Regions from separate parts of the Streptomyces sp. CA-146814 genome, predicted to be linked through region 1. Evidence: riboswitches for the same ligand, from Rfam matches in the RefSeq annotation. Region 1 holds a riboswitch; the other holds the start of a gene.
The links. A riboswitch is a leader RNA that binds a small molecule or an ion and turns the genes downstream of it on or off. The one in region 1 is predicted to bind S-adenosylmethionine.
Positions count from the first base shown of each region.

Region 1 (15,385 bases):
ACCGGTGTGCACGATGGTCTGGTCCGGCGTCGACTTGTTGTTGAAGAAGACGAAGTGGCCGTCGGAGACGACCTTGCCCGCCGCGTTGACCGCGATCGCCGAGGCGTCGAGGTCGAAGTCGGTGCCGGTGGTGGTGCGGACGTCCCAGCCGAGGCCGACCGTGACGGCGGTCAGGCCCGGGGCCTCCTTGGTGAGCGAGACGTTGCCGCCCTTGGACAGGCTTACAGCCATGGGAAGTCCCTTTCCTCGTCGTGTGCGGGCTTTCGTGCCATCACGAAAGCTACCGTCACCCGTCCTAACGCAGTCAGCAGACCATGAGGTTCCTGCTCTCTTTACTTTCTTTGCCGAACTTCCTCCTGAAGAGGTGCCGGGCGCGGGCCTCGGGCGCAAGGACGGGCGCAAAAGAAGGTGACGAATCCGGTGCGGGGCGGGGAACATGGATGACATGTCCGGGCCCTATGTCATCCGCGGCTCGGTCTCCCTGCCGGAGGCCGAGCTCATGTGGCGTTTCTCGCGCTCCTCCGGGCCCGGCGGCCAGCACGTCAACACCAGCGACTCCCAGGTGGAGCTGCGCTTCGACCTCGCGGCGACCGACGCGCTCCCGGAGGTCTGGAAGGCGCGGGCGCTGGAGCGGCTGGCGAGCAGGCTGGTGGGCGGCGTCATCTCCGTACGGGCGTCCGAGCACCGCTCCCAGTGGCGCAACCGCGAGACGGCCGCCGTCCGGCTCGCCGCGCTCCTGGCGGAGGCCACGGCGCCGCCGCCCAAGCCGCGGATCAAGCGGAAGATCCCGCGCGGGATCAACGAGCGCAGGCTGCGCGAGAAGAAGCAGCGCGGCGACACCAAGCGCGGCCGCTCGGGCCGGGACTGGTGACCACGGGGCCCACGCCCCTGTCACGCCGTCACCTCGGCTGCCGGTAGCGGGTCGACGTCACCCCCGCCGCCGGTAGCGCGTAGACGTCACCCCAGCTGCCGGTAGCGCCCCTTGAAGTACGCCAGCGGCTCCCCGTCCGCGCTCGGCACCTCCGCCGTCAGCACGCGCCCGATCACCAGCGTGTGGTCACCGGCCACCACGCGCTGCTCCGTACGGCACTCCAGCGTCGCCAGCGCACCGCCGATCAGCGGCGCCGCCGTCACCTCGCCGCGTACGTACGGCAGGTCCTGGAAGAGCAGCCGGTCGCTGATCCGGCCCTTCATGGCGAACCGGCCCGCGATCTGCCGCTGGCCCGCCGCCAGGACGGAGACGGCCCACAGCGGTTGCTCGTCGAGCAGGTCGTCCATCCGGGAGCCGTTGCGCAGGCTCACCATCACCAGAGGCGGGTCCAGGGACACGGACATGAAGGCGGTGGCCGTCATCCCGACGTCCTCGCCGCGGCCCTCCTCGTCGAGCGGCGGCTCCTGGGCGGTGACCAGCACCACTCCGGCGGCCAGCCGCGCGAGTGCTGCGCGGAACTCGTCGTTGCTCACCCCCTCAGCATGGGGGATGGGCTCGGGGCTCGGGGTCGCGGGAGTCGTCTGCAGCACACCGGAACGCTAACCGCGTACGGCGGCCCCGGCATCGGGCCAGGGGACCAGACGGGTCCTAGGACCTGAGCCCCACCGGGCCACGCGGCGTCCGGACCGCGGACTGTGGCCGGATCCGGACGGCCGGATGTGCGCCAGGAAAACGACGGAACGCCCGAAGAGTCACCCTCAACCACTGGACCATCTGTTGTGACTTGAGTCACAGAGTCCATTTTCTGCTGACCCTGTGTACCGGGTGCACAGCTCACTGTGATTCAGTGGCCGTGACACTGCAACAAGTACGTCGATATGAAATCTGGAGTTGCTGTCGAGGTCTCGGGGAGTGCGAGCGATGGAGGCCGAGTCGGAACCCTACGTCCGCCTTGCGACCATGCGGCAGCTGCACCAGGCCGTCGCTGACCTCAACACGGCGCGGAGTCTGGCGGACACGCTGCAGACCGTGGCGGACGGCATCGTCACCGGTCTCGGCTACGAGCTGGGCTGCGTCAACCTGGTCCGGCCCGACGGCGACCTCGTCATCGCCGCCTTCGCGGGCAACGCCGCCGCCGAGGCGCTGATCACCGGCCGCGTCGGCTCCCGCGCCTCCTGGGACCGCCGGCTGACCATGGGCGAGGCCTGGGACCAGCTGCGGTTCATCCCGCACACCGAAGGCTGGGTCCTGCTCGACGACGACGTACCGCAGTGGCACACCGAAGGTCCCGAGCCGCGCTTCGAGGACGAGTGGCACCCGCTGGACCGGCTCTACGCGCCGATGTACGCCTCCGGGGGCGGACGGGACCTCCTCGGGGTCATATCCGTCGACCGGCCGCGCAACGGGCGCCGCCCCGGCGCATGGGGGCGCGAAGCGCTCCAGATGTACGCCTCCCAGGCCGCCATCGCGATCAGCAACGCCCGCCTCCGGGCGAACATGCAGCGCGCACTGGTCAGGCTGGAGCGCGAGCAGCAGGCGCTGCGGGCCAGCGAGGAGTCCTTCCGCCAGGCCTTCGAGTACGCGCCCAGCGGCATGGCGATCGCCGAGATGGGCGGCGACCAGCACGGCCGGCTGCTCCGCACCAACGACGCCCTCTGCCGGCTGCTCGGCCGTCCCGCCTCCGTCCTGCGCCGCTACTCCTTCGCCGACCTGGTCCACCCCGAGGACATCGGCACCCTGCTGCGGACCTCCGCCGAGGGCGGCCGGGCCGAGCTGCGGCTCGGGCGGCGGGACGGGACGTACCTGTGGGTCTCGCTGCGCAACTCCGTGGTCGCCGACACCGCCGACGGGCCGCGCTTCCTCCTCACCCACGTCGAGGACATAGAGGAGCGCAAGCGCCACGAGCTGAACCTGGCCCACCGCGCCTCGCACGACGCGCTCACCGGCCTGCCCAACAGCGCCGAGCTGAAGTCCCGCCTCAGCGCCCGGATCTGCGAGCGGCCGAACTCCCCGGCCGCGACCGCGATCGAGGCGCTGGACGCGGCGTACGGAGACGTCGAGTCGTCCCTCACCCACGGCTACCAGGCCGACGGGTACGAAGGCGAGGCGCCCGGCGGGCTCTACGACCACCATGTGCACACGATCGCGCCGGACGCTGAGCACGACGACGGCACGAAGGGGCTCGCGGTCCTCTTCTGCGACCTCGACGGCTTCAAGTCCATCAACGACCGCTTCGGCCACCACACAGGTGACGCGGTTCTCATAGAGGTCGCGCGGCGGCTCTCCACCTGTGTCCGGGACGGCGATACGGTCGCGCGGCTCGGAGGTGACGAATTCGTCGTTCTCGCGGACGGCCTCGGTGCGGCGGACGCCGCTGACCTGGCCGTACGTCTGCGAAATGCCATCATTCCGCCCATAAGGGTCGATGGGCGCGCGGTCCGGGTCGGGGCGAGCTTCGGCATCGGCTGGGCCGAGTGCGGGATGAGCGTGGAAGAGGTCCTGCGCTCCGCCGACCAGCGGATGTACGTCGAGAAGCGGTCGCGGTCCAAGGTCCACCGCAGGGCCGGATGATGTTCACGACCGACAGGCACCCTTACCCCGTACACGCCCCTCCGAACCGGCCCGGTCCATGATCGCCATTCGGACTGTGCTCCGTACGAGGTAGGCTCGGCCGGTCGGCGACGGCTGGCGAGATGGTGAGGAGTGACCCAGGGATGACGGCCGGAAACAACGGCGCGAGCAAGCCCGAGGACGACGATCCGTTCGGCTACCTGTACGCGGACGGTCAAGCGGCAGGCGCCCAGCCGCCCGGCCAGGGCGGCTACGGCTACCCGGGGCCGGCCGCGCAGCCGGGCGTGCCCAGGACGTCGTACAACCAGGTACGGACGGTCGGCGAGCGCCAGTACGGGCAGCAGCAGGTCCCGTCGCAGCCGGGGCAGGGCGGCGGCTACGGCTACCCGCCCCAGCAGGGCTACGGCCAGCCACCCGCACCCCAGTACCACCAGCCGAACCCGCAGTACGCGGCGCCCGAGACCTACCCCGGCGGTGCGCCCGCCGCGCACCACGGCTCGGTGTCCGGCGGCGGTTCCGGCGGCCGTGGCGGCGGACCGAACACCAAGGCGCTGCTGATCGCGGCGGTCGCCGTGGTCGCGGTCGTCCTCGTCGGTATCGGCGCCGCGCTGCTCTCGGGCAGCGACGGCGACAAGGACGAGAAGAACAACGAGGCCGTCTCCTCGGAGGGCCCCGCCGAGAAGGTCGACGAGAGCGGCCAGCCGGAGAAGAAGCCGGATGAGGAGCCGAAGCCGGTCGAGCTCCCGAAGCAGGACGCGGCGACGCTGACGCTCGGCGGTTCGACCATCACGGACAAGTCCGTGAAGGGCGCCGAAGGCGTCGGCGGCAGCTATGTCTCGGGCTTCAACCAGGTCGGTTCCTCGGTGACCTGGAAGGCGAAGATGCCGACCGAGGGCTCGTACCGCCTCACCGTGCGCTACGCCATCCCGGCCGTCGACGCCAACGCGACCCTGACGGTCAACGGGAAGCCGAACTCGCAGCCGATCGGCCTGAAGAACTTCATCAGTTCGTCGGACCCGAACCTGGAGAAGAACTGGCAGACCACCTGGGCGCCGGTCGACCTCCAGAAGGGCGAGAACGAGATCAAGATCTCCTGCGAGGAGGGCAACCAGTGCGACGTGTTGCTCGACTGGCTGGAAGTCACGCAGAAGTAAGCAGCTCCGTCTCGCAGGACGGCCCGCCGGCTCATCGCCGGCGGGCCGTTCCGCGTTCCGGGCAGCTCAGGCCGGATCGCCGGCCCGCTCCACGCGCACGCGCGGCAGCAGCTCCGCATAGGCCGCCGCGTCGAACTCGCCGGCCGCCGGGGCCAGGACCGTCGCCGTGGACAGCGCCACCGCCCGCGCCAGCCGCTGCGGCCAGTCGAGCCCCTCGGCCAGCGCGGAGAGCAGACCGGCCACCGCGGAGTCGCCCGCTCCGGTCGGGTTGCCGCGGACGGGTGCGGGCGGAGCGGCGCGCCAGGTGCCGTCCGGGGTGTCGGCGAGGACGCCGTCGGGGCCCAGCGAGGCGATCACCGTGTGGGCGCCGCGGCGGCGGGCGTCCCGGGCGGCGCGGAGCGGCTCGCGGAAGCCGGTGAGCTGGGCCAGCTCGTCCGCGTTCGGCTTGACCAGGTCGGGGCGGGCGGCGATGCCCCGGCGCAGCGGTTCGCCGCTGGTGTCCAGGAGCACGGGTACGGCGGCGGCGCGGGCGATCCGGACCAGCTCCGCGTAGGCGCCGACGTGGACGCCGGGCGGCAGCGAGCCGCAGAGCGCGACCGCTTCGGCGTCCGCGACGAGCTCTCCGTACGTCCGCAGGAACGCGGCCCATTCGCCGGCGCTCACCTGCGGTCCCGGCTCGTTGAGCTGGGTGGTGTCGCCGGTCGAGCGGTCGGTGATCGCGAGCGTGCGGCGGGTGTTCCCGGCTACGGGGACGAGGGCGTCGCGCGGCGGGAGCGGCGCGAGGAGGGTGCGCAGGACGTCTCCGGTGGCGCCGCCGGCGAAGCCGGTCACCACGGTGTCGTGGCCCAGCGCGCCGAGCACGCGGGCGACGTTCAGGCCCTTGCCGCCGGGGCGTTCGGTGACCTCGCCGACGCGGTGGCTGGCGTGCGGGACGAGGGCGTCGACGGTGTACGTCACGTCGAGCGCGCTGTTCAGAGTGACGGTCAGGATCACCTGGCCCGGCACCTCCCTCGATCCGTCGGTCCGTCCGCGCAGGGCCCGTGCCGGTGCTTGCGGGCCTGGTGATCATGTCAAAGGGAGGGCGGCCGGGCCCAGTCCCCGGGCTCGACCGCCATCTCTTCGTTACGTGCTCACCCCGTGCTCACCGGGAGAGGGCCTCAGGCCGTCTTGGGCTCGATGACCCACTCGCCCTTGCGCATGACGCCCGCCAGGACGAAGTCCGCGTCGAGCACCACCAGGTCCGCGTCCTTGCCCGGCTCCAGCGAACCGACCCGGTCGTCGACGCCGAGGAGGCGGGCCGGGTTGGCCGAGATGGACCGTACGACGTCCTCCACCGGGATCCGGTCGATGGTGACGGCCCGGCGGAACGCGGTGTCCAGGGTGAGGGTGGAGCCCGCGATCGAGCCGCCCTCCACCAGCCGGGCGACGCCGTCCCTGACCTCGACGGCGAGCGGGCCCAGGTCGTACAGCCCGTCGCCGAAGCCGGCCGCGTCCATCGCGTCGGTGATCAGCGCGACCCGGCCGGCGCCCTTGTGGCGGTAGGCCAGCTCCAGGACCGCCGGGTGCAGATGCGTACCGTCGTTGATCAGCTCGACGGTGATCCGGTCGTCCTCCAGGAGCGCGGCGATCGGACCGGGCTTGCGGTGGGCCAGCGGGGGCATCGCGTTGAACAGGTGCGTGGCGACGGTGGCGCCCGCGTCGATCGCCTCGACGGTCTGCTCGTACGTCGCGTCGGTGTGGCCGATCGCGGCGATGACCCCGAGGTCGGCGAGCAGCCGTACGGAGTCGAGCCCGCCGGGCAGCTCGGTGGCGAGGGTCACCATCCGGGCGGCACCGCGCCCGGCGTCGACCAGCTTGCGGACCTCGGCCGGGTCCGGGTAGCGCAGCAGCTGCTCGCTGTGGGCGCCCTTGCGGCAGGGCGAGATGAAGGGGCCCTCGAAGTGGATCCCGGCCAGGTCGCCCTGCTCGACCAGCTCGGAGAGGATCCCGGCGCGCTGGGCGAGGAAGTCCATCCCGTCGGTGACGGTGGAGGCGACCAGGGTGGTGGTGCCGTGCTCGCGGTGCGTACGGATGCCGTGCAGGACCTCGTCGACGGTGCCGGAGGTGAAGGAGGCCCCGCCGCCGCCGTGGTTGTGCATGTCCACGAAGCCGGGGACCACCCAGTGGCCGGTGAGGTCGATGACCCGGGCGTCCTCGGGGGCGGAGTCCGAGATCCGGGTGGACTCGACGGTCACCCGGCCGTCCTCCACGGTCCCGGTGGGAAGGACCACCCGGGCGCCCGCGAGGACCGTGCTGTCTGCTGCGCGTCCGGCCATCAGGCGGAAACCTCCGTGGAGAGTAGATCCCAGGCGAGCAGCCCCGCGCCCAGGCATCCGGCGGTGTCCCCGAGGGCCGCCGGGACGATGTGGGGCAGCTTCTGGAACGTGACGCGTTCCTCGACGGCCGCACGCAGTGGTGTGAACAAGGTTTCCCCGGCCTCGGCGAGACCGCCACCGATGATGAGCGTGCTGGGGTCCAGCAGGGTGAGCGCGGTGACGAGTCCGGCGGCGAGCGCGTCGACCGCGTCCCGCCAGACCGCGATCGCCGCCGGATCGCCCGACTCGACGGCCTTGGCGCAGTCGGCGGCGTCGGCCTCGGGGTCGCCGGAGGCGGCGGCCCAGGCCCGGGTCACCGCGGAGGCGGAGGCCAGCGTCTCCAGGCAGCCGCGCTGGCCGCAGCCGCAGTCCGGGCCCTCGGGGCGGACCACGATGTGGCCGATCTCGCCCGCGTACCCGTGGGCGCCCGCCTCGATCCGGCCCGCGATCCCGATGGCTCCGGCGATCCCGGTGCCGAGCGGCACGAACAGGAAGCGGTCCGCGCCCCGGCCCGCCCCGATGCGGCCCTCGGCGAGCCCTCCGGTGCGGACGTCGTGCCCGAGGGCGACCGGGATCCCGCCGAGGCGCTGGCCGAGCAGGGCGCGCATCGGTACGTCGCGCCAGCCCAGGTTGGCGGCGTAGACCGCGATCCCCTTCTCGGCGTCGACGATGCCGGGCACCGCGACGCCCGCCGCGACGGCGCTCTCGCCGAAGTGCTCCTCGCCGTGGGCGCGCAGTTCCGCGGCGAACGCGAGGATGGTCTCGACGACCGCGTCGGCGCCGCGCTTCCGGCCGGTGGCCCGCCGCGCCTCATGGAGCAGCGTGCCGTCGGTCCCGACCAGCGCGGCCTTCATTCCGGTGCCGCCCACATCGAGGGCGATGACATGTCTCACGAGAGACAGTTTCGCCCGCCGACCCCTAAAAGGTCTAGTCCACTAGCGCGGTTTGTTGCGCACCCATACAAAATGATGAACGAGTGAAGGCGGACCGTTTTCTGCTGGAAAGCCACGAAATGGGCACGCCGGGCGCGGGTCTGTTCGAGTCAATGGTCTGGACCAACATACGGGTTCGGGGCCCCGACTGCCAGAGCACGTAAGCCAGTTGTGGCCCCTGAGGTCCGCATACGTTGCCGAAGCGATACGCCGGTGGTGTAGACCTCCCCTCCGGTGTGGGGGAAAATCGCAGTTCATCCGGACGGTGGCAGGACGGGTGGCGGCGCCGTGGCCGATCTATCAGAGGTCCGCACGGTGACGTTGCGCCACCGCCCGAGACCAGATGGAACAACGAGGATGGGCGAGGCTGTGCAGCGGCGCTTTACGGTTCTGACCGCGGTGGTGGCCGCGCTGGGTATGACGGCAACGTTGTCGGCCTGCGGAGGTGACAGCGGCACGGGCGACGTCACCCTCACGCTGGTCGCCGCCGACTACGGCAACAGCTCGGCCAACAGCTCCGAGAAGTACTGGAGCGGTGTCGCGGCGGGCTTCGAGAAGCAGAACCCCGGCATCAAGATCGACGTCAACGTCTACTCCTGGAAGGACGTCGACCGCAAGGTCGCCGAGATGGTGAAGGCGGGCAAGGCCCCCGACATCGCGCAGATCGGCGCCTACGCGGACTACGCCAAGGACGGCAAGCTCTACAGCGCCGACCAGATGCTCTCCATCCGCACCCAGGCCAACTTCCTGCCCACCCTCACCGACGCGGGCAAGGTCGACGGGACGCTGTACGGGCTCCCGTTCGTCGCCAGCACCCGGCTCCTCTTCTACAACGAGAAGCTCTTCGGCCAGGCGGACCTGGACGCACCCGAGACCTGGGACGACATCCAGAAGGACGCCACCGCGCTCAAGGCCAAGGGCGTGAAGTACCCCTTCGCCCTGCCGCTCGGCCAGGAGGAGTCGCAGGCCGAGACGCTGATGTGGCTGCTCAGCAACAGCGGTGGTTACGTCGACGACGTCGGTCTCTACGACATCGACTCGGCGCAGAACATCGCCACGTTCAGCTGGCTGCGGGACAACCTGGTCGGCAAGGGCCTCACCGGTCCCGTCGCGCCGGGCAAGCTGGACCGCGCGAAGGCCTTCGAGGCGTTCACCAAGGGCGAGGTCGGCATGCTCAACGGCCACCCCACCCTGATGGAGGAGGCCGAGGCCAAGGGCGTCAAGGTCGGCATGGTGCCGCTGCCCGGCGCCGAGGGGCCGACCAAGGGCTCGATGGGCGTCGCCGACTGGATGATGGGCTTCAAGCAGAACGGCAACCGCAAGGCGATCGGCGAGTTCTTCGACTACGCCTACTCCGACGAGAACGTGCTCGCCTTCGCCGACGAGTACGACCTGCTCCCGGTGACCGGCAGCGCGTCCGCCGAGATGGAGACCGACTCCAAGCACGCGAAGCTGCGCGAGTTCCTGGCGGCGCTGCCCAACTCCCAGCTGCCCCCCTTCGGCAAGACGTCCTGGGCGACGGTGAGCGAGTCGATCAAGACGAACATCGGCGAGGCGGTGGCTCCCGGCGGGTCCCCGGAGCGGGTGCTCGGGGAGATAGCGGCGGAGGCGGCGAAGGCGGAGAGCGCGGAGTAGCGGCGGGCGCGGCGGGGTCGGTTGCCCGGTTAGGTTGGTTGTATGACCGCATCCGACGCCGAGTCCGAGCCTGCCGCCCCGGGGCTGTCCGACCGTGACCGTGCGCTGCTCGCGCTGGAGCGGAGGCCGTGGGCGGGGCCCGGGGCGAAGGAGCGGGCGATCCGGGAGGAGCTCGGCATCTCCCCGGTCCGCTACTACCAGCTGCTGAACGCGCTGATCGAGGACGAGCGGGCGCTGCGGGAGGACCCGGTCACGGTGAACCGCCTCCGCCGGCTGCGAGCGGCGCGGCGCGAGCGGCGCTGAGCCTTTCCGGGGGCTCTGCCCCCGGACCCCCGCTCCTCAATCGCCGGAGGGGCTTGATTTTGCCGCCCCCGGCTGTCCTCTGGGGGGGGAGCATTCTTGAGCCCCTCCGGCGATTGAGGAGCGGGGTGCGGGGCGGAGCCCCGGTCGGGCCCGGGCCCCGTCGCCCGCCGCACCCCGCTACGCTCACCCCATGGGCAGCCACTCCGCACAGCCGCCGATCCCGACCCCGACCACCCCGGCCGGCCGCGAGGGCCTGGAGGCCGTTCTCGAACGCCCCGACCGCGCGGTCATCGCTCTCGACTTCGACGGCACGCTCGCCGACATCGTCCCCGACCCCGAGCGCGCCCGCGCCCACCCCGGCGCCGTGGAGGCGCTCGCCGCGCTCGCGCCGAAGGTCGCCTCCATCGCCGTGATCACCGGCCGCCCCGCAGGCGTCGCCGTACGGTACGGCGGCTTCGCGGGCGTCCCCGGCCTCGACCGCCTCGTCGTCCTCGGCCACTACGGCGCCGAGCGCTGGGACGCCGCCACCGGCACCGTGACCGCCCCCGCACCCCACCCCGGCGTCGCCGAGGCGCGGGCCGAACTCCCCGGCGTACTGCACGAGTTCGGCGCCTGGCACGGCACCTGGACCGAGGAGAAGGGCCAGGCCGTCGCCGTCCACACCCGCCGCGCCGACGACCCGCAGGCGGCCTTCGAGACCCTGCGCGGCCCGCTCGGCGAGCTGGCCGCCCGGCACGGGCTGATCCTCGAACCGGGCCGCCAGGTCCTGGAGTTGCGCCCGCCGGGCATGGACAAGGGCGTGGCGCTCGCGGAGTACGTACGGGAGGTCGACGCCGCGTCCGTCGTGTACGCCGGAGACGACCTCGGCGACCTCGCCGCTTTCGCCGCCGTGGAGAAGCTGCGCGGCGGCGGCCCGGACGGCATCCCGGGCCTCCTGGTCTGCAGCGGCAGCGCCGAAGTGCCCGAACTGGCCGAGCGCGCCGATCTGTCGGTGCCGGGCCCGGCCGCCGTGGTCGACTTCCTGGCGGCCCTGGCCGATCAGCTGTAGGCGCCCCTCACTCCTGCCGCAGCGCCTCCAGCTGGTCCAGGAACCACTGCTGCGGCGGGAGCGCGGTCGCCGCCTCCGCCAGCCGCTTCGTGCGGCCGGTCCGCTCCTCGGCGCCCATCGACAGCGCCTCGTGCAGCGCCTCCGCCGTGGCCACCACGTCGTACGGGTTCACCACGATCGCGTCCTCGCCCAGCTCCTCGTACGCCCCCGCCTCCCGCGACAGCACCAGCGCGCAGCCGTGGTCGGAGACGACGGGGACCTCCTTGGCGACCAGGTTCATGCCGTCGCGGATCGGGTTGACCAGCGCCACGTCCGCCAGCCGGTACGCGGCGAGCGAGCGCGCGAAGTCGTCCTTCACGTGGAGGACGACCGGCGTCCAACTCTCCGTGCCATAGGCCCCGTTGATCTCCGTGGCCAGGGTCTGCACCGCCGCCGTGTAGTCCTGGTAGACCGCGAGGTCCTGGCGCGAGGGGTAGGCGAAGGCCACGTGGACCACGCGCTCGCGCCACTCCGGGCGGGTCTCCAGCAGGGTCCGGTAGGCATGCAGGCCGCGCACGATGTTCTTGGACAGCTCGGTGCGGTCCACCCGCACGATCGTCTTCCTGTCCTCGCCCACCTGCTCCCGCAGCGCCTCCATCCGCTCGTCCACGTCCGCCTCGCGCGAGCGCCGCCGCAGGAAGTCCGCGTCGGCCCCGAGCCCGTGCACGCCGACCCTGGTCCGGCCCGTCCCGCCGAGGATCTCCGTACAGCAGCCGATGAACGCGTCCGCCCACCGCCGGGTCAGGAACGCGGCCCGGTCCGCGCCCAGGATGCCGCGCAGCAGCTGCTCACCGATGTCGTCCGGCAGCAGCCGGAAGTAGTCCACCGGCGCCCACGGCGTGTGCGAGAAGTGGCCGATCCGCAGGTCCGGGCGCAGCTCGCGGAGCATGCCGGGGACCAGGGCCAGGTGGTAGTCCTGGACCAGCACCGACGCCTCCGGGCCCGCCTCCTCGGCGAGCGCCTGCGCGAAGGCCCGGTTGTACGCCTCGTACGAGGCCCACTGGCGCCGGAACTCCGCGTCGAAGACCGGCTCCACGGGCGTCTGGTACAGCAGGTGGTGGACGAACCACAGCACCGAGTTCGCGATGCCGTTGTACGCGTCGGCGTGCACCTCGGCGTCGATGTCCAGCATCCGTACGCCCGGCTCACCGACCCCGCGCCGCACCGCCTCGCGGTCGCCGTCGCCGAGGGCCGCGCAGACCCAGAGCTTGTCGTCGACGGCGCTCAGCCCGGAGACGAGACCGCCGCCGCCGCGCTTGGCGTCGAGCGTTCCGTCCTCGCCGAGCGTGTACGTGATCGGGCCGCGGTTGGACGCGACGAGGACCTGGGCGGTGGGGGCGGGTGCGTGCTCGGTGACCATGTAGCGGAACCTAGCCCGTAAGGGAAGCCGCCAAACGCCTCAGTGCGTCACGCCGCCCGCCGCTCCGCGTACTCCGCGATCTCCCGCATCGGCGGCCGCTCCTCCGTGTCCACCGCGTGCGTGCGCGGCACGAACCCCTCCGCACCCCGCTCGAACTGCGTCAGCGCCGGCCGCACCAGATGGCCCCGGGAGAGCCGCAGCTGCGCCGTGCGGTAGATCGCCGCCGCCATCCGGCCCAGCGCCTGCCCGTCCTGGTGGCGGTGGCGCCGCACCCCCACGTCCACCTGGCCCAGCGCGTCCAGCCCCACGGTGTGCAGCGCGTCCACCAGGAGCCCCAGCTCCACCCCGTAACCGACCGGGAACGGCAGCCGCTCCAGCAGCGAGCGCCGCACCGCGTACTCGCCGCCCAGCGGCTGCACGAAGCCGGCCAGCTGCGGCCAGTGCAGATTGAGCAGCGGACGTGCCACCAACTCGGTGACGCGGCCGCCCTGACCTGCGCTGTCGCCGAGCGGACGGTCGTACATCGCCTTGACGAACTGCACGGTGGGGTCGGTGAGCAGCGGGCCGACCGTTCCCGAGACGAAGTCCGCCGAGAAGTCCCTCAGGTCGGCGTCGACGAAGCAGACGATCTCGCCGCTGGTCACCAGGAGCGACCGCCAGAGCACCTCGCCCTTGCCGGGCAGGGCCGGGATCCGTGGCAGGATCGCGTCGCGGTGCACCACCCGGGCGCCCGCCGCGCGCGCGACGGCGGCCGTGGCGTCGGTGGAACCGGAGTCGATCACCACCAGCTCGTCGACCAGCCGGACCTTCTCCATCAGCTCGCGCCGGATCGTCGCCACGATCGCGCCGACCGTGGCCTCCTCGTTCAGCGCGGGCAGCACCACGCTCACCGACGTACGGTGCGGGTCGGCGGCCCGGGCGTCGGTGAGCCGGTTCAGCGGGCGGTCGGCGGACGACCAGGAACGCCTGGTCAGCCAGCGTTCCACCTCTTCGAGCACGGTCTGAACTCCTCGCATGTGAGCTGTGTGTGATCCATCTCGCCGTTCGGACGACTATCTCAACAGTCCGGTCCTTCGGTTACAGTCTTGAACAACGCGGATGACCGTCGCATGTCGGGGTCCGTCGTCACACAAACGCCTGGATCGAAGATCCAGTGCCACAGAGCTCATCCAGAGGGACTGAGGGAACGGCCCGTTGAAGTCCCGGCAACCCTCCTACCGACCGCGAGGTCACGGTGGGGAAGGTGCCAATTCCGTCTTGTGGCGAAATGCGCTGCAAGGAAGATGAGGAGAAAGGGCCTCCGCCATCATGGCTGTTCAGACCGTTGCAGGTAATGCCACCACCGCCTCCGTGGACCTCGGTCCCGCCGCGGCGCTTTCCTGCCGCGAGTGCGGCGAGCGTTTCGAGCTCGGCCCCCTTTTCGCCTGTGCGTCCTGTTTCGGGCCACTGGAAGTGGCATACGACCTGCCCACCGGTTCCGCCGAGGAGCTGCGCAAGCGCATCGAGGCCGGCCCGGACAACATCTGGCGCTACGCCCCGCTGCTGCCGGTTCCCGCCGATGTCGCGGAGAAGCCCAACATCAACCCCGGCTTCACCAAGCTGGTCAAGGCCGACAACCTCGCCCGTGAGCTGGGCGTGACCGGCGGTCTGTACGTCAAGGACGACTCCGGCAACCCGACGCACTCCTTCAAGGACCGCGTCGTCGCGATCGCCGTCGAGGCCGCCCGCGCCTTCGGTTTCACCACCCTCTCCTGCTCCTCCACGGGCAACCTGGCCGGTGCCGTCGGCGCCGCCGCCGCCCGCGCCGGACTGCGCTCGTGCGTGTTCATCCCGCACGACCTGGAGCAGGGCAAGGTCGTCATGGCCGCGGTGTACGGCGGTGAGCTGGTCGGCATCGAGGGCAACTACGACGACGTCAACCGCTTCTGCTCCGAGCTCATCGGCGACCCGCTCGGCGAGGGCTGGGGCTTCGTCAACGTCAACCTGCGGCCGTACTACGGCGAGGGTTCCAAGACGCTGGCGTACGAGATCTGCGAGCAGCTCGGCTGGAAGCTCCCCGACCAGATCGTCATCCCGATCGCGTCCGGCTCCCAGCTGACGAAGATCGACAAGGGGTTCCAGGAGCTGATCAAGCTCGGCCTGGTCGAGGACAAGCCGTACAAGATCTTCGGCGCCCAGGCCGAGGGCTGCTCCCCGGTCTCCGCCGCCTTCAAGGCCGGACACGATGTCGTACGGCCCCAGAAGCCGAACACCATCGCCAAGTCCCTGGCCATCGGCAACCCGGCGGACGGCCCGTACGTCCTGGACATCGCCCGCCGCACCGGCGGTGCGGTGGAGGACGTCAACGACGAGCAGGTCGTCGACGCGATCAAGCTGCTGGCGCGCACCGAGGGCATCTTCGGCGAGACGGCGGGCGGTGTGACGGTCGGCGTGACGAAGAAGCTGATCGAGGCCGGCGTGATCGACCCGGCGCTCACCACCGTCGTCCTGAACACCGGTGACGGGCTCAAGACGCTCGACGCGGTCTCCGCGACCTCGCAGGCGACGGCGACCATCAAGCCGAGCCTGGACGCGTTCCGCGCCGCGGGCCTCGCCTCCGCCTGACCACCCCGATCGCCCCGATCGCCCCGACCGCAGCAGCCAGAAAGGCGTCCGCCATGAGCGTCAAGGTCCGCATCCCCACCATCCTCCGCACCTACACGGGCGGCCAGGCCGAGGTCACGGCGGAGGGCGCGAAGCTCTCCGAGGTCATCGACTCCCTGGAGAAGGACCACCCGGGCATCGCCGCCCGCGTCCTGGACGACCAGGGCAAGCTGCGCCGCTTCGTCAACGTGTACGTCAACGACGACGACGTGCGTTTCGAGGGCGGGCTCGACGCGGCCACGCCCGACGGCGCCGGCATCTCGATCATCCCGGCCGTGGCCGGCGGCTGCTGATCCGACCGCCATCGGCTGAACCACCGTTGCCCCCTCCGCGAGAGAAAGCGGAGGGGGCAATTCTGCATGGTTGAGCGCGGTAGAGTTGGGGAAGCCCCCTCCGCTGCGCGTGCCGCCCGCAT
Region 1 is NZ_CP192068.1:4,332,427-4,347,811, forward strand. It holds gene ACQP09_RS19275 (TerD family protein) at 1-231, opposite strand, end outside; gene arfB (alternative ribosome rescue aminoacyl-tRNA hydrolase ArfB) at 437-871, shown strand; gene ACQP09_RS19285 (flavin reductase family protein) at 958-1,464, opposite strand; gene cdgB (diguanylate cyclase CdgB) at 1,853-3,502, shown strand; gene ACQP09_RS19295 (CBM35 domain-containing protein) at 3,646-4,656, shown strand; gene ACQP09_RS19300 (1-phosphofructokinase family hexose kinase) at 4,723-5,649, opposite strand; gene nagA (N-acetylglucosamine-6-phosphate deacetylase) at 5,814-6,971, opposite strand; gene ACQP09_RS19310 (ROK family protein) at 6,971-7,864, opposite strand; gene ACQP09_RS19315 (ABC transporter substrate-binding protein) at 8,300-9,577, shown strand; gene ACQP09_RS19320 (DUF3263 domain-containing protein) at 9,620-9,880, shown strand; gene otsB (trehalose-phosphatase) at 10,071-10,928, shown strand; gene ACQP09_RS19330 (alpha,alpha-trehalose-phosphate synthase (UDP-forming)) at 10,936-12,327, opposite strand; gene ACQP09_RS19335 (glucosyl-3-phosphoglycerate synthase) at 12,375-13,325, opposite strand; SAM riboswitch class I at 13,490-13,617, shown strand; gene thrC (threonine synthase) at 13,636-14,931, shown strand; gene ACQP09_RS19345 (MoaD/ThiS family protein) at 14,985-15,263, shown strand.

Region 2 (15,385 bases), 2.7 Mb from region 1:
TGGGCCTCCTTGCGCTGCTGGGCGAGGGTGCGCTGCTTGGCCTGGATCTTCTGCAGCGACTCCGTCTGCTTGACCGTCAGCTGGTCGAGCGCGGAGGCCTGGTCGAGGAAGCTGTCCGGGTCCGAGGCGAGGAAGAGGGCGACCGAGGGGTCGATGCCGCCGGAGCGGTACTGCGCGGTGGCGATCGAACCCAACTCGCCACGCAGGGTGTTGAGCTCGTCCTGGCCGCGGGCGACCTTGTCCTGCAGCGCGTCGACCTGCTTCTTCAGCTTGTCCTGCTGCTCCTTGGCCCCGTTGTACTTCTCGGTGGCGGCCTCGGCCTCGTGGTAGAGCTTGTCGACCTCCGCCTTGACCTCGTCCTTGGTCGGCTTGGGGTCGGCGTGGGCGGCCTGGGAGGTCAGGGCCACAGCCGCGGCGGCGGTCGCGGTGAGCACGGTCACACGGGCGCGGCTCGGCTGCTTGGGACGACGGTGGGACGCCACGAAGGCGAGCTCCTTCTTCCTCAGAGCCGCCTACCGGGCTGGGGGAAAGAATCCCCGGCTCCGTGCACTCACGGATTCGGCGGTTCCTTCGCCGCCACCCCCAATGGGTGATCAACCGTGCGAAGGTTCGAGGGCTAAACCTAGTGACCATCTTGTGATCAGTTCAAATCCTCACAGGATTTTTCTTGTCACATCAGGCACTTCTTTACTCTCACTCCACCACGTGTAGCGGGGACTTGACGGTACGTTCCCAAAAATCCGGCATGCCACACATGCCGTACAACTGTACCTAGACGCGCGAAAGCCGCTTGAGGAGCAAGACGGACGCGACCGGCCGGGCACCGGCCTTGGCCACCCCGTCCGCCACCTCGCGGTCGGTGGAGACCACCACCACGGGCCGTCCCGGCGGTTCCGCGCGGGCCAGTTGGCGGATCAGCTCGTCCGCCGTGACCCCCGCCTTGCTGAACAGCACCCGCACCCCGCGCGGCGGCGCGAGCAGCACCGGGGCGGCCAGCTCGGCGCCGTCGAAGACACAGGTCATCTCGGCGCCGGTCTGCGCGGCGAGCACCGAAAGGCCGCCCAGCAGCCGCAACCGCTGCTTCTCCAGCGGCATCTGGGGATAGCCGGTCTTGGTGACGTTGTAGCCGTCCACGATGAGGTGGGCCTGCGGCAGCGCCAGCAGCTGGTCGAGCAGGGCCGGATCGGTGTCCGAAAGCGCCCTGGCGGCGATGTCCTTGGGCGACATCCGGCCGGGCTCGACCGCGTCCACGCTGTCGGCCGGGCGGGTCGTCACCGGGGGCAGGGCCAGCTCGCGGCGGAGCCCCGACGCCGCGTCCAGCACGGTGTCCAGGAGCAGCCGCAGCCGCATGTCCTCCACCGAACGGCCCTCGCGGGAGGCCCGGCGGCCCGCCTCCACGGCCGCCTCGGCCTCGCCGAGCCGGTGCTTGAGCCGGCGCGACTCGCTCTCGGCGGCGGAGAGCTGGGCGGCCGCCTCGGCCCGCTGGACCTCCGCCTCGGCGGTGGAGCGGCGCAGAGCGGCCTCGCCGCGCTTGACCTCGCTCTGCGCGGAGCGGAGCTTGCGGTGGAGCGACTCGGACTCCTTGCGGGCCGCGTCCAGCTCGGCCCGCAGCCGCTCGGTCTCGCTGCGGGTGTGGGCGCGCGCCCGCTCCAGCTCCTCGCGCAGCTGGAGCAGTTCGCGCCGCGTCTCCTCGTCCACCCGCTCCGCGTCGGCCCGCTGGGCCTCCTCGCCGGCCGCCTCGACCAGCTTGACCCAGCCGACCGGGCGCAGCACATAGGCGGCGGCGGCCACATCGACGGGGTCGGCGGCGGCGGGCGGCGAACCCGCCTCCAGCGCACCGGCCAGCTCCGGCTGGGCCTGGCTCAGCCGCTCACCGATGCGCTGGCGGAAGAGCGGGTCGCTCTCCAGCGCGGCGGCCATCGCGTTCCCGGCGAACTTGGCCCGCCGGGTCGGGGTGAACCGGGCGTACTGCCGCAACTGGGCGGGCAGTTCGGCGATGGTCAGACCGCCGAAGGCGTCCGCGACCAGGGCGACGACCCGCCGCCGTACGCCTTCGGGCAGCGGGCGGTCGAGCGCCTCGGCACCGCCGTCGGCCGCATCGGCCGGTTCGGCGCCGCTGGTCGGCTGATCCACCGTCCGTCACCCCATAGATATGTCTGTCGGCGCGCTCCCTCAGGAGGCGGCACCCGGCCTGTCCACCAGTTCGATCTGGTCCACCGCGTTGCACCAACGACAGCGGACCGACTCGATGGTCTCACTGACCACCTCCCGCTCCTCGACACTGGACTCACCGGCCAGGTCGAGGTGCACGTACTCCACGACCTTGGAGGACCGCGTCACGTCGAAGCGCGTGAGATTGCCGCACAGGGTGCAGCGCCAGCGGGTCCCGTCGGTCGGCAGGGGAACCGTCGTCATCGTTGCGTCCTCTTTCGTCGTCTCCGACAGCGCGCGCGGGGCGTGCCGCCGTGTCGCTTCCTGTCCTACGTCAAGGATCTCGCGGTGCGCCGTCGAACTGCGGAAGTCCTGGCGTAACCCTACGGCCTCGCGTATAGGCATCGGCACGGCGAGGCGCTCCGTCCCGTTCTCCGCCGGTACGCCATGCTCTGTACATGATCGACGTACGGCGGTTCGACTGGCGGGCCTCGGCCGGGAAGGTCCGGGACAGCGCGGCGGGCGGGACGGTGGGCGGGGTGCCGGTGACGTACGGGCTGATCGCCCTGTGCTGCGCGATCTTCGTGATCAGCCCGCTCTCCGGATTCGGCGGCGCCTCCTACGGCAGCCAGGACGCACTGCTCGCCGCGCAGGCCGGGTACTTCGAGCGGTGGGGGGTGATCCCGGCCGAGCTGTGGGAGGGCTCGGCGCGCGCCCTGGCCACCCCGTTCACCGCGCTGTTCGTGCACGGCAGCTGGCTGCACCTGCTGGGCAACCTGCTCTTCCTGTACGTGTTCGGGGCGATGGCCGAGGAACGCATGGGCCATGTGCACTTCGCGCTCTTCTACGTGGGGTGCGGCTACCTGGCGCTGGTCTGCTACGCGGCGGTGCACGCGGACTCGGAGCAGACGCTGGTCGGCGCGTCGGGCGCGATCTCGGCGGTGCTCGGGGCGTTCCTGTACCTGTTCCCGAAGGCCCGGGTGACCAGCCTGTTCCCGTTCCTCTTCTTCCTGCCGCTGCGGTTTCCCGCCTGGATCGTGCTGGTCTTCTGGTTCGGGCTCCAGTGGGCGGCGGCGCAGGCGGCGGACGCCGGGCCGGGGGTGGCGTATCTGGCGCATGTGGCGGGGTTCGCGGCGGGGTTTCTGTACGCCTGGGTGCGCTATCGGGGAGGGGCCCGAGCGGAAGGCCCTAAGGTGAAGGTTCCAGCCACGGCGACCGAGGGAGACAGACAGCCGTGATCACCGCGATCGTGCTCATCAAGACCAGCGTGGACCGGATTCCGGAGATCGCCGAGGCCATCGCCGCGCTGGACAGTGTCAGCGAGGTCTTCTCCGTCACCGGCACCTACGACCTGATCGCCATGGTCCGGGTGGCCCGCCACGACGACCTCGCCGACGTCATCCCCGGCCGGATCAGCAAGATCCCGGGGGTCGAGGGCACGGACACGCATGTGGCGTTCCGTACGTACTCCCAGCACGACCTGGAAGCGGCGTTCGCCATCGGCCTGGACGCGTAACTCCACGTATTCCGGCCGGGGGCGGGCAGCGCGCCCGTCCCCGGCCGAGGTGTTGTCAGACCGTACGGGCTCCCTCGCCACGGTCCGGGACGCAACGGCCGTCCTCGGTGCGGTACTTCCACTGGGCGCCCTCGCGAACCAGCTCGGAGACCGCGCGCAGGAACCGCTCGATGTGCTCGTCCGGCGTACCGGCGCCGAAGCTGACCCGGATGGCGTTGAGCGAGCGTTCGCCCGGCTCGGCCTCCGGCGCGCCGCACTCGCCCGGGTCCTGCGGGTCGCTGCCGAGGAGGGTGCGGACCAGCGGGTGGGCGCAGAAGAGGCCGTCGCGGACGCCGATGCCGTACTCGGCGGAGAGCGCGGCGGCGAAGTGCGAGCTGTTCCAGCCGCGCACCACGAAGGAGATGACGCCGACGCGGGGCGCGTCGTCGCCGAAGAGCGAGAGCACCTGGACCTCGGGGACCTCGGCGAGCCCTTCGCGGACCCGGCGCACCAGCTCCTGCTCCCGGGCGACCAGGGTGTCGAAGCCCGCCTCGGTGAGGGCCTTGCAGGCGGAGGCGATGGAGTAGACGCCGATCACGTTGGGCGAACCGGCCTCGTGGCGGGCGGCCGTGGTGTGCCAGTCGACGTCCACGCCGCCGTCCGCGCGCCGGGCGACCTTGCGGGAGGCGCCGCCGCCGGCGAGGTACGGTTCGGCCGCCTGGAGCCAGTCGGCGCGGCCCGCGAGGACCCCGGAGCCGAAGGGCGCGTACAGCTTGTGGCCGGAGAACGCGACCCAGTCGACGTCCAGTTCGGCGATGTCCACCGGGTGGTGCGGGGCCAGCTGGGCGGCGTCCAGGACGATGCGGGCGCCGTGTGCGTGGGCGGCGGCGGCCAGTTCCTTCACCGGCCACAGCTCACCGGTCACGTTGGAGGCGCCGGTGACACAGACGAGGGCCGGGCCGTAGGGGTCGCGGTCGGCCAGCGCCCGCTCCAGGCTCTCGACCGCCTGGCCCGGCGTACGGGGCGCGTTGAGGTAGGTGACCTGGGCGTCGCGCCAGGGCAGCAGGGAGGCGTGGTGCTCGGTCTCGTACACGAAGACCTGGCAGTCCGCCGGGAGCGCGGCGGCCAGCAGGTTGAGGGAGTCGGTGGTCGAGCGGGTGAAGACGACCTGGTCCTCCGCGCGGCAGCCGAGGAACTCGGCGACCGTGCGGCGGCTGCTCTCGAAGAGGTCGGTGGAGAGCTGCGAGAGGTATCCGGCCCCGCGGTGGACGCTGCCGTAGTACGGGGCGTACGCGGCCACGTCGTCCCAGACCCGCTGGAGGGCCGGGGCGCTGGCGGCGTAGTCGAGTGCGGCGTAGGTGACTTCACCGCCGGTGACGAGCGGAACGGTGACATCCTGCCCCAGAACGGGCAGCGGGGCACAAACCGACGGGTCGATGGCAGCGGTGGAGACAGACATGGCGAACTCCCGTAAAAGGCAGGCGAAACTCACGCGCCTGCGGATACGCGGCGGCGCGGGAGGGGGAAGGAAAAGGGTGCGCTGAAGGAGGGCGATGAAGCCCTAGCGCATTCGCTTGCTCACAGAAGGCTCCCTAGGGACCAGGACCCCGGGGGCTGACGTCCACTGGACGCCGAGGGGCCCGCGCTTGCCGCAGACCTCGCTGCCTACGGCCTGGTCTTCACCCGGGGCACCCCGCCACGGACGGAGGGTTGCCGGACAGCGGGCCGGGGCCGTAGTCGCTGTCACTCATGACCTGCGCAGCATCTTGCCATATGTATGCGCACGCGCAAGGGCGCAGTCCGGCATCCGGACTGCGCCCTTGGCCGGTTTCAGACGTTGCTGGCCGCCACCCACCGCTCCAGCGCGTGCTTGGCCGCACCGGAGTCGACGGCTTCGGCGGCCACCTGGATCTTCGCCGCGATCTGCTCGGTCAGCGTGCCGGTGCCCGGGTCGAGCGCGACCAGCGCCGCCGCCGAGTTGAGCAGCACCGCCTCCCGTACCGCGCCGGTCTCGCCGTCCAGCAGGCGGCGGGCCACATCGGCGTTGTACGAGGCGTCGGCGCCGCGCAGCGCCTCGACGGGGACGAGCGGGAGGCCGACGTCGCGCGGGTCGAAGGGCTCCTCGCGGACACTGCCGTCCCGGACCACCCAGACCCGCGAGGTGGCGGTGGTGGTCAGCTCGTCGAGCCCGTCGTCGCCGCGGAAGACGAGGGCCGAGTTGCCGCGCTCCGCGAGGACGCCCGCGACGATGGGCGCCATCCTGGCGTCGGCCACGCCGATGGCCTGGGAGCGCACCTGGGCCGGGTTGGTGAGGGGGCCCAGGATGTTGAACGTGGTCTGCGCGCCGAGCTCCCGGCGGGCCTTGGCCGCGTACCGCAGGGCCGGGTGGAACTTGACGGCGAAGCAGAAGGTGATGCCCGCCGCCTCGGCGACCTCGACCACCCGCTGCGGGGTCAGCTCCAGGTTGACGCCGAGCTTCTCCAGTACGTCGGAGGAGCCGCTCGCCGACGAGGCGGCCCGGTTGCCGTGCTTGACGACCTTGGCGCCGGTCCCGGCGATGACGATCGCGGACATGGTGGAGATGTTGACCGTCTTGGCGAGGTCGCCGCCGGTGCCGACGATGTCGACGGTGCGGCCGGGCACATGGATGGTGTTGGCGTGCGCGTACATCGCGCGCACCAGACCGGTGACCTCTTCGACGGTCTCGCCCTTGGCCCGCAGCGCGACCGCGAAGCCGGCGATCTGCGCGTCGGTCGCCTCGCCGCTCATGATGCGGTCCATCGCCCAGGCGGTCTCCTCGGTGGAGAGGTTCTCGCCGCGGAGCAGGGGGTTCAGCAGGCCGGGCCAGGAACGGTCCGCCACGCTGTCGCCGCCGCTCGGGGTCACAACGTTCATGGTCCGCTCCAGGGGTCCACAGCCGGAAGAGATACGGCTCCACCCTATCCAGCCGCCGGGACCGCGAAGAGCCCCGTCCATCGGATGGACGGGGCTCTCACGGTGGCGATCAGGTCAGGAGATCAGTGGTGGCCGTGGCCCGAAGTGATCTCCTTGTACTCCTCCGCGGTGGGCTTGGCGATCTGGTTGTTCTCGCCGTAGTAGCCCTTGCTGAGCTTGGCTCGCACCTTCTGGACCGGGGAGATCTTGCGCTTGACGCCGTTCTCGTCGACCTCGGGGCCGAGCTCGACCGGCTTGTACTGCTCGTGCGCGGTGAGCGTGTGCAGCTGACCGGGCGAGAGCGGCTCGTGGATCTCCACGAACTCACCGTGCGGCAGGCGCTTGATGATGCCGGTCTCGCGACCGTGCAGCACCTTCTCCTTGTCGCGGCGCTGGAGGCCGAGGCAGATCCGCTTGGTGACGATGAACGCGATGACCGGTCCGGCGAAGAAGAAGATCCGGACGAACCAGGAGATGGCGTTCAGCGACAGGTGGAAGTGCGTGGCCCACAGGTCGTTACCACCGCCGACGAGGCCGATGAAGTACGCCGTGATCCAGGCGACACCGAGCGCCGTACGGGTCGGGGCGTTGCGCGGGCGGTCCAGGATGTGGTGCTCGCGCTTGTCCCCGGTGATCCAGGACTCGACGAACGGGTACACCGCGGGCAGCGAGAGCACCAGGCCGAAGAGGACCAGCGGGATGAACACGCCCAGGTTGAGCGTGTGACCCCAGAACACGATCTCCCAGCCCGGCATGACACGGACCAGACCCTCGGCGAAGCCCATGTACCAGTCGGGCTGGGCGCCGGTGGACACCTGGTCCGGGCGGTACGGGCCGAGCGCCCAGATCGGGTTGATCGTGGCGATGGCCGAGATGATCGCGATGATGCCGAAGACCAGGAAGAAGAAGCCTCCGGCCTTCGCCATGTACACCGGCAGCAGGGGCATGCCCACGACGTTCTTGTTGGTCCGGCCGGGACCCGCGAACTGCGTGTGCTTGTGGTAGAAGACCAGGATCAGGTGGGCCACCAGCAGCCCGAGCATGATGCCCGGCAGCAGCAGGATGTGGATCGAGTAGAACCGGGCCACGAAGTCGTGGCCGGGGAACTCGCCGCCGAACAGGAACATCGAGATGTACGTACCGACGATCGGCACGGACAGGATCGCGCCCTGGGTGAAGCGGACACCCGTACCGGAGAGCAGGTCGTCCGGGAGGGAGTAGCCGGTGAAGCCGGTGAACATGCCCAGCACGAAGAGCAGGAAGCCGAAGACCCAGTTGACCTCACGCGGCTTGCGGAAGGCACCGGTGAAGAAGACACGGCACATGTGCACGAACATGGCGGCCAGGAAGATCAGCGCGCCCCAGTGGTGGATCTGCCGGACGAGCAGACCACCGCGGACCTCGAAGCTGATCTTCAGCGTGGAGGCGTAGGCCTCCGACATCCGGATGCCCTGCATGGGCTCGTACGGACCGTGGTAGACGATCTCGTTCATGCTCGGCTGGAAGAACAGCGTCAGATACACACCCGTGAGGATGATGATGATGAAGCTGTAGAGCGCGACCTCACCGAGCATGAAGGACCAGTGGTCCGGGAAGATCTTGCGCATGTTGGCCTTGGCCAGGCCGTAGATGCCGAGCCGGCCGTCCGCCCAGTCGGCGACCCGCTCGCCCGCGGGTGCCTTGCGCTGTCCCGCCTGGTCGGCGGGCTCGTTGGTTGCTGCAGTACTCATCCGCGCTCCCAGAAGGAAGGGCCGACGGGCTCGTCGAAGTCACCGAGCGCCTCGAGGTTGCCCTCGCTGTTCACGCCGATCCGCAGCTGCGGGAGCGCGTGGCCGGCCGGACCGAAGATGACGCGGGCGCCGTCGGAGAGGTCGAAGGTGGACTGGTGGCACGGGCAGAGCACGTGGTGTGTCTGCTGCTCGTACAGGCTGATCGGGCAGCCGACGTGGGTGCAGATCTTGGAGAAGGCCACGATGCCCTCGTGGGCCCAGTCGCGCTGGCGCTTGTCCTTGATGTCGTCCGGCTCGATGCGGACGATCATCAGGGCGGCCTTGGCGATCTGCGACAGGAAGTCGTGCGCGTCGTCCTCGAGCCCCTCGGGCTTGGCGAAGGTCAGCGACCCCACGGCCACGTGCTCGGGACGCAGCGGCTCACCCGTGTTCATGTTGACGAGCAGCTTGCCCTTGGCCCACATCGTGGTCCGGAGCTTCTTCTCCGGGAGCGGACCGAGGTCGCGCAGCAGCACCACACCGGAGAGCGGGACCAGGGCCAGCGCGCCGAACATGGTGGTGCGGATCAGCTTGCGACGGCCGATCGCGGACTCCTCGGCACCGGCCTTGAAGTCCGCCAGGACCTGGGCCTTGACCTCGGCCGGCGCCTCGATCGGGTGCCGTTCGGCGGCGACCTCGACGTCGGACATCAGGGTGCGCGCCCAGTGGACGGCGCCCGCTCCGATGAAGAAGAGCGCGAAGCCGAGCGTCAGTCCCAGGGAGAAGTTGAGCGCGCTCACATGGCCGAAGGGCCAGATGTAGACGATCTTGTCCACCGGGAAGATGACGTAGGAGGCGATGAAGCCCACCGTCGACAGCATCGAGAGGACGAACATGAACGCGACGGCCCGCTCCGAGCGGTTCGCTGCGCGTTCGTCGAGGTCCTGGATGCGCGGCTTGTGGGCCGGCAGCCCCGGGTCGGCGAACGGGTCGTCCGTACCCTCCACCGCGCCGTGCGCGGTCTCCTGCACTACGGGCAGGTTGTCTTCTGGAATCTGTTGGCTACTCATGACTTCTTGGCCTTAGCGGTGTGGGCCGCGACCCAGACGGCGGTTGCGATGAGAGCGCCGAGCCCGAAGATCCAGGCGAACAGACCTTCGCTGACCGGACCCAGACCGCCGAGGGAGAGGCCACCGGGGCTCGCCGTCTCCGAACCGTTCACGGTCTGGATGTACGCGATGATGTCCTTCTTCTCCTGCTCCGGCATCGTCGTGTCCGGGAAGGAGGGCATGCTCTGCGGGCCGGTCTGCATGGCCTCGTAGATGTGCTTCGGGCTCACGCCTTCGAGGTCCGGGGCGTACTTGCCCTTGGTCAGGGCGCCGCCCTTGCCCGTGAAGTTGTGGCACTGGGCGCAGTTGTTGCGGAACAGTTCGCCACCCTTGGCGACGTCCGCGCCGGCCGGGTCGACCTGCTTGTCGGTCGGCGTGATCGGACCGGCGCCGAGCGACGCGACGTACGCCGCGAGCTGGTCGATCTCCGCCTGGGTGTAGATGACCTTCTTCTTCGGTACCTGGGCGCCCGGCTGCTGCGCGGGCATACGGCCCGTACCGACCTGGAAGTCGACGGCGGCGGAGCCCACGCCCACGAGGGACGGCCCGTCGGTGGTGCCCTGACCGCCGGTTCCGTGGCAGCTGGCGCAGCCTACGGTGTAGAGCTTCTTGCCCTCGTCGATGGCGAGGGACTGGGCGGTTTCTTCGGCCTGCGCCTTACCCGCAGGCGCGAACGCGGCGTACAGCCCCCCGGTAGCCGCCAGCGCGAGGAGTAGTACGACGACCGCCGCCAGCGGATGGCGTCGTCGTGCGGAGAGCTTTTTCACGGATTACCCCGGTGTCAGGATCTTCTGCGTCGATGGTGGGTGGGTGCGAGCCCGGTTACTTGATCATGTAGATCGTTGCGAACAGGCCGATCCACACCACGTCGACGAAGTGCCAGTAGTAGGACACGACGATGGCTGCGGTGGCCTGGTCATGGGTGAACCTCTTGGCCGCGTACGTCCTGCCGAGGACCAGCAGGAAGGCGATGAGACCGCCCGTCACGTGCAGACCGTGGAAGCCGGTGGTCAGGTAGAACACCGAGCCGTACGGGTCGGACGAGAGGGAGAGCCCCGCCTCCTTGACCAGCTCCACGTACTCCAGGACCTGGCCGCCGACGAAGATCGAGCCCATCACGAACGTCACGATGAACCAGGTGCGGAGCTTCTTCACGTCGCCCCGCTCGGCGGCGAAGACGCCGAGCTGGCAGGTGAGTGAGGAGAGCACCAGGATCGTGGTGTTCGTGGCCGAGAACGGGAAGTTCAGATGCCCGGCCATCTCCTTCCAGTAATCGGGTCCCATCACCGATCGAAGGGTGAAGTACATCGCGAAGAGGGCCGCGAAGAACATCAGCTCGGACGCCAACCAGATGATGGTTCCGACGCTGGTGAGGTTCGGCCGATTGACCGACGGGTGCGCGTGCCCGGTTTCTACTGTCGTTGCTGTCGCCACGACCGACATTATGTCGGTCGCTTATCCCGCCCTCACTCCGGGGGGTGCCGTTCGGTGTGTCAGTCCCGTGTGTCCTGCCCGAACGGCCCATCGAATCGGTGTCCTTACCGGTGCTGACGGCCGGTCGACCGGAGTACGATCCGCGCATCGGTTCATGCCCCGAGAGCCCCGAAGACACAGATGTCACGGAGGAACAATGCAGGCGACCGCCACGGTCCTGGTCTACAGCGACGACGCCAACATCCGCGAGCAGGTGAAGCTGGCAGCCGGCCGCAGGCCTGCCGCCGACGTGCCACCGGTGACGTTCCTGGAGTGCGCCACGCTTCCGGCCGTCCTGGCGGCGCTGGACGGCGGCGGGGTCGACGTCTGTGTCCTGGACGGCGAGACGGCTCCGATCGGCGGCATGGGCGTCTGCCGTCAGATCAAGGACGAGATCTTCCACTGCCCCCCGGTCCTCCTGCTGATCGGCCGTCCGCAGGACGCCTGGCTGGCCACCTGGAGCCGTGCCGAGGCCGCTGTGACGCTGCCGGTGGACCCGGTGGAGTTCGCCGACGCGCTGGCGGCCCTGCTGCGCGCGCGGCTCGCCGTGGAGGCCTGAGCGGGCCCTGTGAGCCCGTGAGGAGCGCCCCGCCGTGCGGGGCGCTCCTGCTGTGTCCGGTCAGACATGCGGGCGCAGGCGGGCGGCCTGGAGCGTCTGCGGGCTGTCCGGCACCCCTTCGTTGAGGGCGCTGCCCTTCTGCCACTTCTCCCAGGAGAGGTTCCACTCGCCGAACCCGTTGTCGAACGGGGTCATGGTCTCCCCGGCGCTGCCGACGACCTTCACGATGTCGCCCTGGCGCACGGTGTCGAAGAACCACTCGGCGTTGCTCGTGCTCATCCCGGTGCAGCCGTGGCTGACGTTGGCGCTGCCCTGCGAGCCGACGGACCACGGCGCGGCGTGGACGTACTCACCGCTCCAGGTCACCCGGGTGGCCCAGTAGACCGGCAGGTCGTACGACTCCGACGAGCCGGCCGCGATGCCGATGGACTCCCCGCGCATCCGTACGAACTGCTCCTTGGCGAGGATCACCTTGACGCCGTTGCGGGTGGAGAAGCCGGGCTTGCCGGTGGTGACCGGAATGGTGTTGATCACTTCTCCGTTGCGCAGGACCGTCATGGTGTGGGTGGAGGCGTCGGTGAGGGCCTCGATCCGGTCGCCGGTGGTGATCTTCAGGGGCTTGGCCTCGGCCCCGTAGAGCGCGTTGGTCACCTTGATGCCGGTGAGGTTGGAGCGGACCTCGATGGTGGCGTTGGCGGGCCAGAACTCCTTGGGCCGGTAGTGCAGCTTCTTGTCGTCGACCCAGTACCAGGAGCCGGTGGAGGCCGGGGTGGACCGGACCTTCAGGGCGCGCTCGACGGTGGCGCGGGAGGCCTTGCCGGTGACCGGAGCGCTGAGTTCCGCCGTGATGGGCTGTCCGACGCCGTAGGTGCCCGTCTGCGGGCCGAAGGCGACCTTCAGCAGCTTCTTGGGCGAGGAGGTGTCGAAGGAGAGCGTACGGGTGCCGGGGGCGCCGTCGCCGTTCTCGGTGGAGACCCTGACGGTGTATCCGGTGCCGGCGGCCAGCGGGGCCGTGGAGCGCCAGCGCCTGCCGTCGGCGGAGAGCTCGCCGGCGAGGTGGCGGCCGCCGGTGTCGACGGCGCTGACGTCGGTGATCCGGCCGTCGTCGCCCTTGACGGTGACTTCGAGCGGCTTGTCGGGGTCGGCCTTCTCGTTCTTGGAGGGGCCGTTGAAGGAGACCTGGTCCCCGGCGTCGTACGGCTTCGTCGACAGCGGGTGTCCGTCGGGCTCACCACAGGCGGTCGCACCCGCGCCAAGGGTCACGACCAGCAGAGTGCAGCTCACTACGGTGCGGATGCGCGGCGTGTGGTTCATGTCATCACGCTAAGAAGATTCATCCGATCCAGCGCGTTCAATGACTCCGAACGAGCGAGGGGCCCGCGTCGCTTCCTTGCGACGCGGGCCCCTCGTGGGGTAGTGCGGTGTCACCCTCGGGAGGGTGTCACTGGGTGCGGTTCTCGCCCCGGTAGTACTCGAAGACCCAGCCGAAGAGGCCGATCAGGAGCAGCGGAGCCGAGAAGTACATCAGCCACCAGCCGAAGACGACGCCCATGAAGGCGAAGGCGCCACCGACGGCCAGGGCGAGCGGCTGCCAACTGTGCGGGGAGAAGAACCCCAGCTCGCCCGCCTCGTCGGCGACGTCCGCTTCCTTGTTGTCCTGGGCCATGGCGTCGACCCGGTTGGCCGTGAAGGCCAGGTAGAAGCCGATCATGACCGAGAGCCCGAAGGCCAGGAAGAGGGCCGTGGTGCCGACCGGCTCCTTCGACCACCAGCCGTACACGCCGGCCATGATGAGGATGAAGGCGCTCAGCCAGAGGAACAGATGTCCCTGGATCTTCACTTGCCTGCCTCCTTGCCGCCGACGATGGCCTTGTCCGACTCGGAGTGGTGCTCAAGCTGTTCGAGCGCCGCGATCTCCGGGTGGTGCAGGTCGAACGCCGGGGATTCGGAACGGATCCGCGGCAGGGTGAGGAAGTTGTGCCGCGGCGGCGGGCAGGAGGTCGCCCACTCCAGCGAACGGCCGTAGCCCCACGGGTCGTCGACCTCGATCTTCTTGCCGTACTTGGCGGTCTTCCAGACGTTGTAGAAGAACGGCAGCATCGACAGGCCGAGCACGAAGGACGCGATCGTGGAGATCGTGTTCAGCGCGGTGAAGCCGTCGGCGGCGAGGTAGTCCGCGTAGCGACGCGGCATTCCCTCGGCACCGAGCCAGTGCTGCACCAGGAACGTGCCGTGGAAGCCCACGAACAGCGTCCAGAAGGTGATCTTCCCGAGCCGCTCGTCCAGCATCTTGCCGGTGAACTTCGGCCACCAGAAGTGGAATCCGGAGAACATCGCGAAGACCACGGTGCCGAAGATGACGTAGTGGAAGTGCGCGACGACGAAGTACGAGTCGGAGACGTGGAAGTCCATGGGCGGCGAGGCCAGGATGACGCCGGTCAGACCACCGAAGGTGAAGGTGATGAGGAAGCCGACGGCCCAGAGCATCGGTGTCTCGAAGGACAACGACCCCTTCCACATCGTGCCGATCCAGTTGAAGAACTTCACACCGGTCGGCACCGCGATGAGGAACGTCATGAAGGAGAAGAACGGCAACAGCACGCCGCCCGTCACATACATGTGGTGCGCCCACACCGTCACCGAAAGACCGGCGATGGCGATCGTCGCGGCGATCAGGCCGATGTAGCCGAACATCGGCTTGCGGCTGAATACCGGAATGACCTCGGAAATGATTCCGAAGAACGGCAGGGCGATGATGTACACCTCTGGGTGTCCGAAGAACCAGAAGAGGTGTTGCCACAGCAACGCGCCGCCATTGGCGGAGTCGAAGATATGCGCACCGAATTTACGATCCGCCTCCAGCGCGAAGAGCGCGGCGGCGAGAACCGGGAAGGCGAGCAGGACCAGGACACCGGTCAGCAGGACGTTCCAGGTGAAGATCGGCATGCGGAACATCGTCATGCCGGGGGCGCGCATGCAGATGATCGTGGTGATGAAGTTGACCGAGCCGAGGATCGTGCCGAAGCCGGAGAAGGCCAGACCCATGATCCACATGTCGGCGCCGATGCCCGGCGAGCGGACGGCGTCGTTCAGCGGCGCGTAGGCGAACCAGCCGAAGTCGGCGGCGCCCTGCGGCGTGAGGAAGCCGGCCACCGCGATGAGCGAGCCGAAGAGGTACAGCCAGTACGCGAACATGTTCAGCCGCGGGAACGCCACGTCGGGCGCGCCGATCTGCAGCGGCATGATCCAGTTGGCGAATCCGGCGAACAGCGGCGTCGCGAACATCAGCAGCATGATCGTGCCGTGCATCGTGAACGCCTGGTTGAACTGCTCGTTCGACATGATCTGCGTGCCGGGACGAGCGAGCTCGGCGCGCATGAAGAGCGCCATGAGTCCGCCGATGATGAAGAAGGCGAACGACGTGACCAGGTAGAGCGAGCCGATCGTCTTGTGGTCAGTGGTGGTCAGCCACTTGATGACGACGTTTCCCGGCTCCTTGCGGCGGACGGGCAGCTCGTCCTCGTACGAGTCGTCTGCCGGTGCCGCACCCTGAGGTTCGTTGAGGATGCTCACAGTTGCTTCTTCTCCGAATCCCTGGCCGGGTCGGTCTGCTCGATACCTGCCGGCATGTAGCCCGTCTGACCCTTCTCAGCCAGCTCCTTGAGGTGCTGCTGGTACCGCTCCGGGGAGACAACCTTGACGTTGAAGAGCATCCGGGAGTGGTCGACGCCACAGAGTTCGGCGCACTTGCCCATGAAGGTGCCCTCCCGGTTGGGAGTGACCTCGAAGACGTTGGTGTGGCCCGGGATGACGTCCTGCTTCATGAGGAACGGCACCACCCAGAAGGAGTGGATGACGTCACGCGAAGTGAGGACGAAGCGGACCTTCTCCCCCTTCGGCAGCCACAGGGTCGGACCCGGGTTGCCGTTCTGGGGGTTGCGCGTTCCGGGGATGC
Region 2 is NZ_CP192068.1:1,625,270-1,640,654, forward strand. It holds gene ACQP09_RS07210 (NlpC/P60 family protein) at 1-482, opposite strand, end outside; gene ACQP09_RS07215 (NYN domain-containing protein) at 772-2,133, opposite strand; gene ACQP09_RS07220 (hypothetical protein) at 2,173-2,415, opposite strand; gene ACQP09_RS07225 (rhomboid family intramembrane serine protease) at 2,610-3,389, shown strand; gene ACQP09_RS07230 (Lrp/AsnC family transcriptional regulator) at 3,386-3,667, shown strand; gene ACQP09_RS07235 (aminotransferase class V-fold PLP-dependent enzyme) at 3,723-5,105, opposite strand; SAM riboswitch class IV at 5,284-5,401, opposite strand; gene trpD (anthranilate phosphoribosyltransferase) at 5,477-6,541, opposite strand; gene qcrB (cytochrome bc1 complex cytochrome b subunit) at 6,664-8,310, opposite strand; gene qcrA (cytochrome bc1 complex Rieske iron-sulfur subunit) at 8,307-9,359, opposite strand; gene qcrC (cytochrome bc1 complex diheme cytochrome c subunit) at 9,356-10,165, opposite strand; gene ctaE (aa3-type cytochrome oxidase subunit III) at 10,221-10,841, opposite strand; gene ACQP09_RS07265 (hypothetical protein) at 11,029-11,430, shown strand; gene ACQP09_RS07270 (Ig-like domain-containing protein) at 11,491-12,744, opposite strand; gene ACQP09_RS07275 (cytochrome c oxidase subunit 4) at 12,872-13,270, opposite strand; gene ctaD (aa3-type cytochrome oxidase subunit I) at 13,267-15,003, opposite strand; gene ctaC (aa3-type cytochrome oxidase subunit II) at 15,000-15,385, opposite strand, start outside.
Region 2: another riboswitch for S-adenosylmethionine. It lies ahead of ACQP09_RS07235 (aminotransferase class V-fold PLP-dependent enzyme); the one in region 1 lies ahead of thrC (threonine synthase).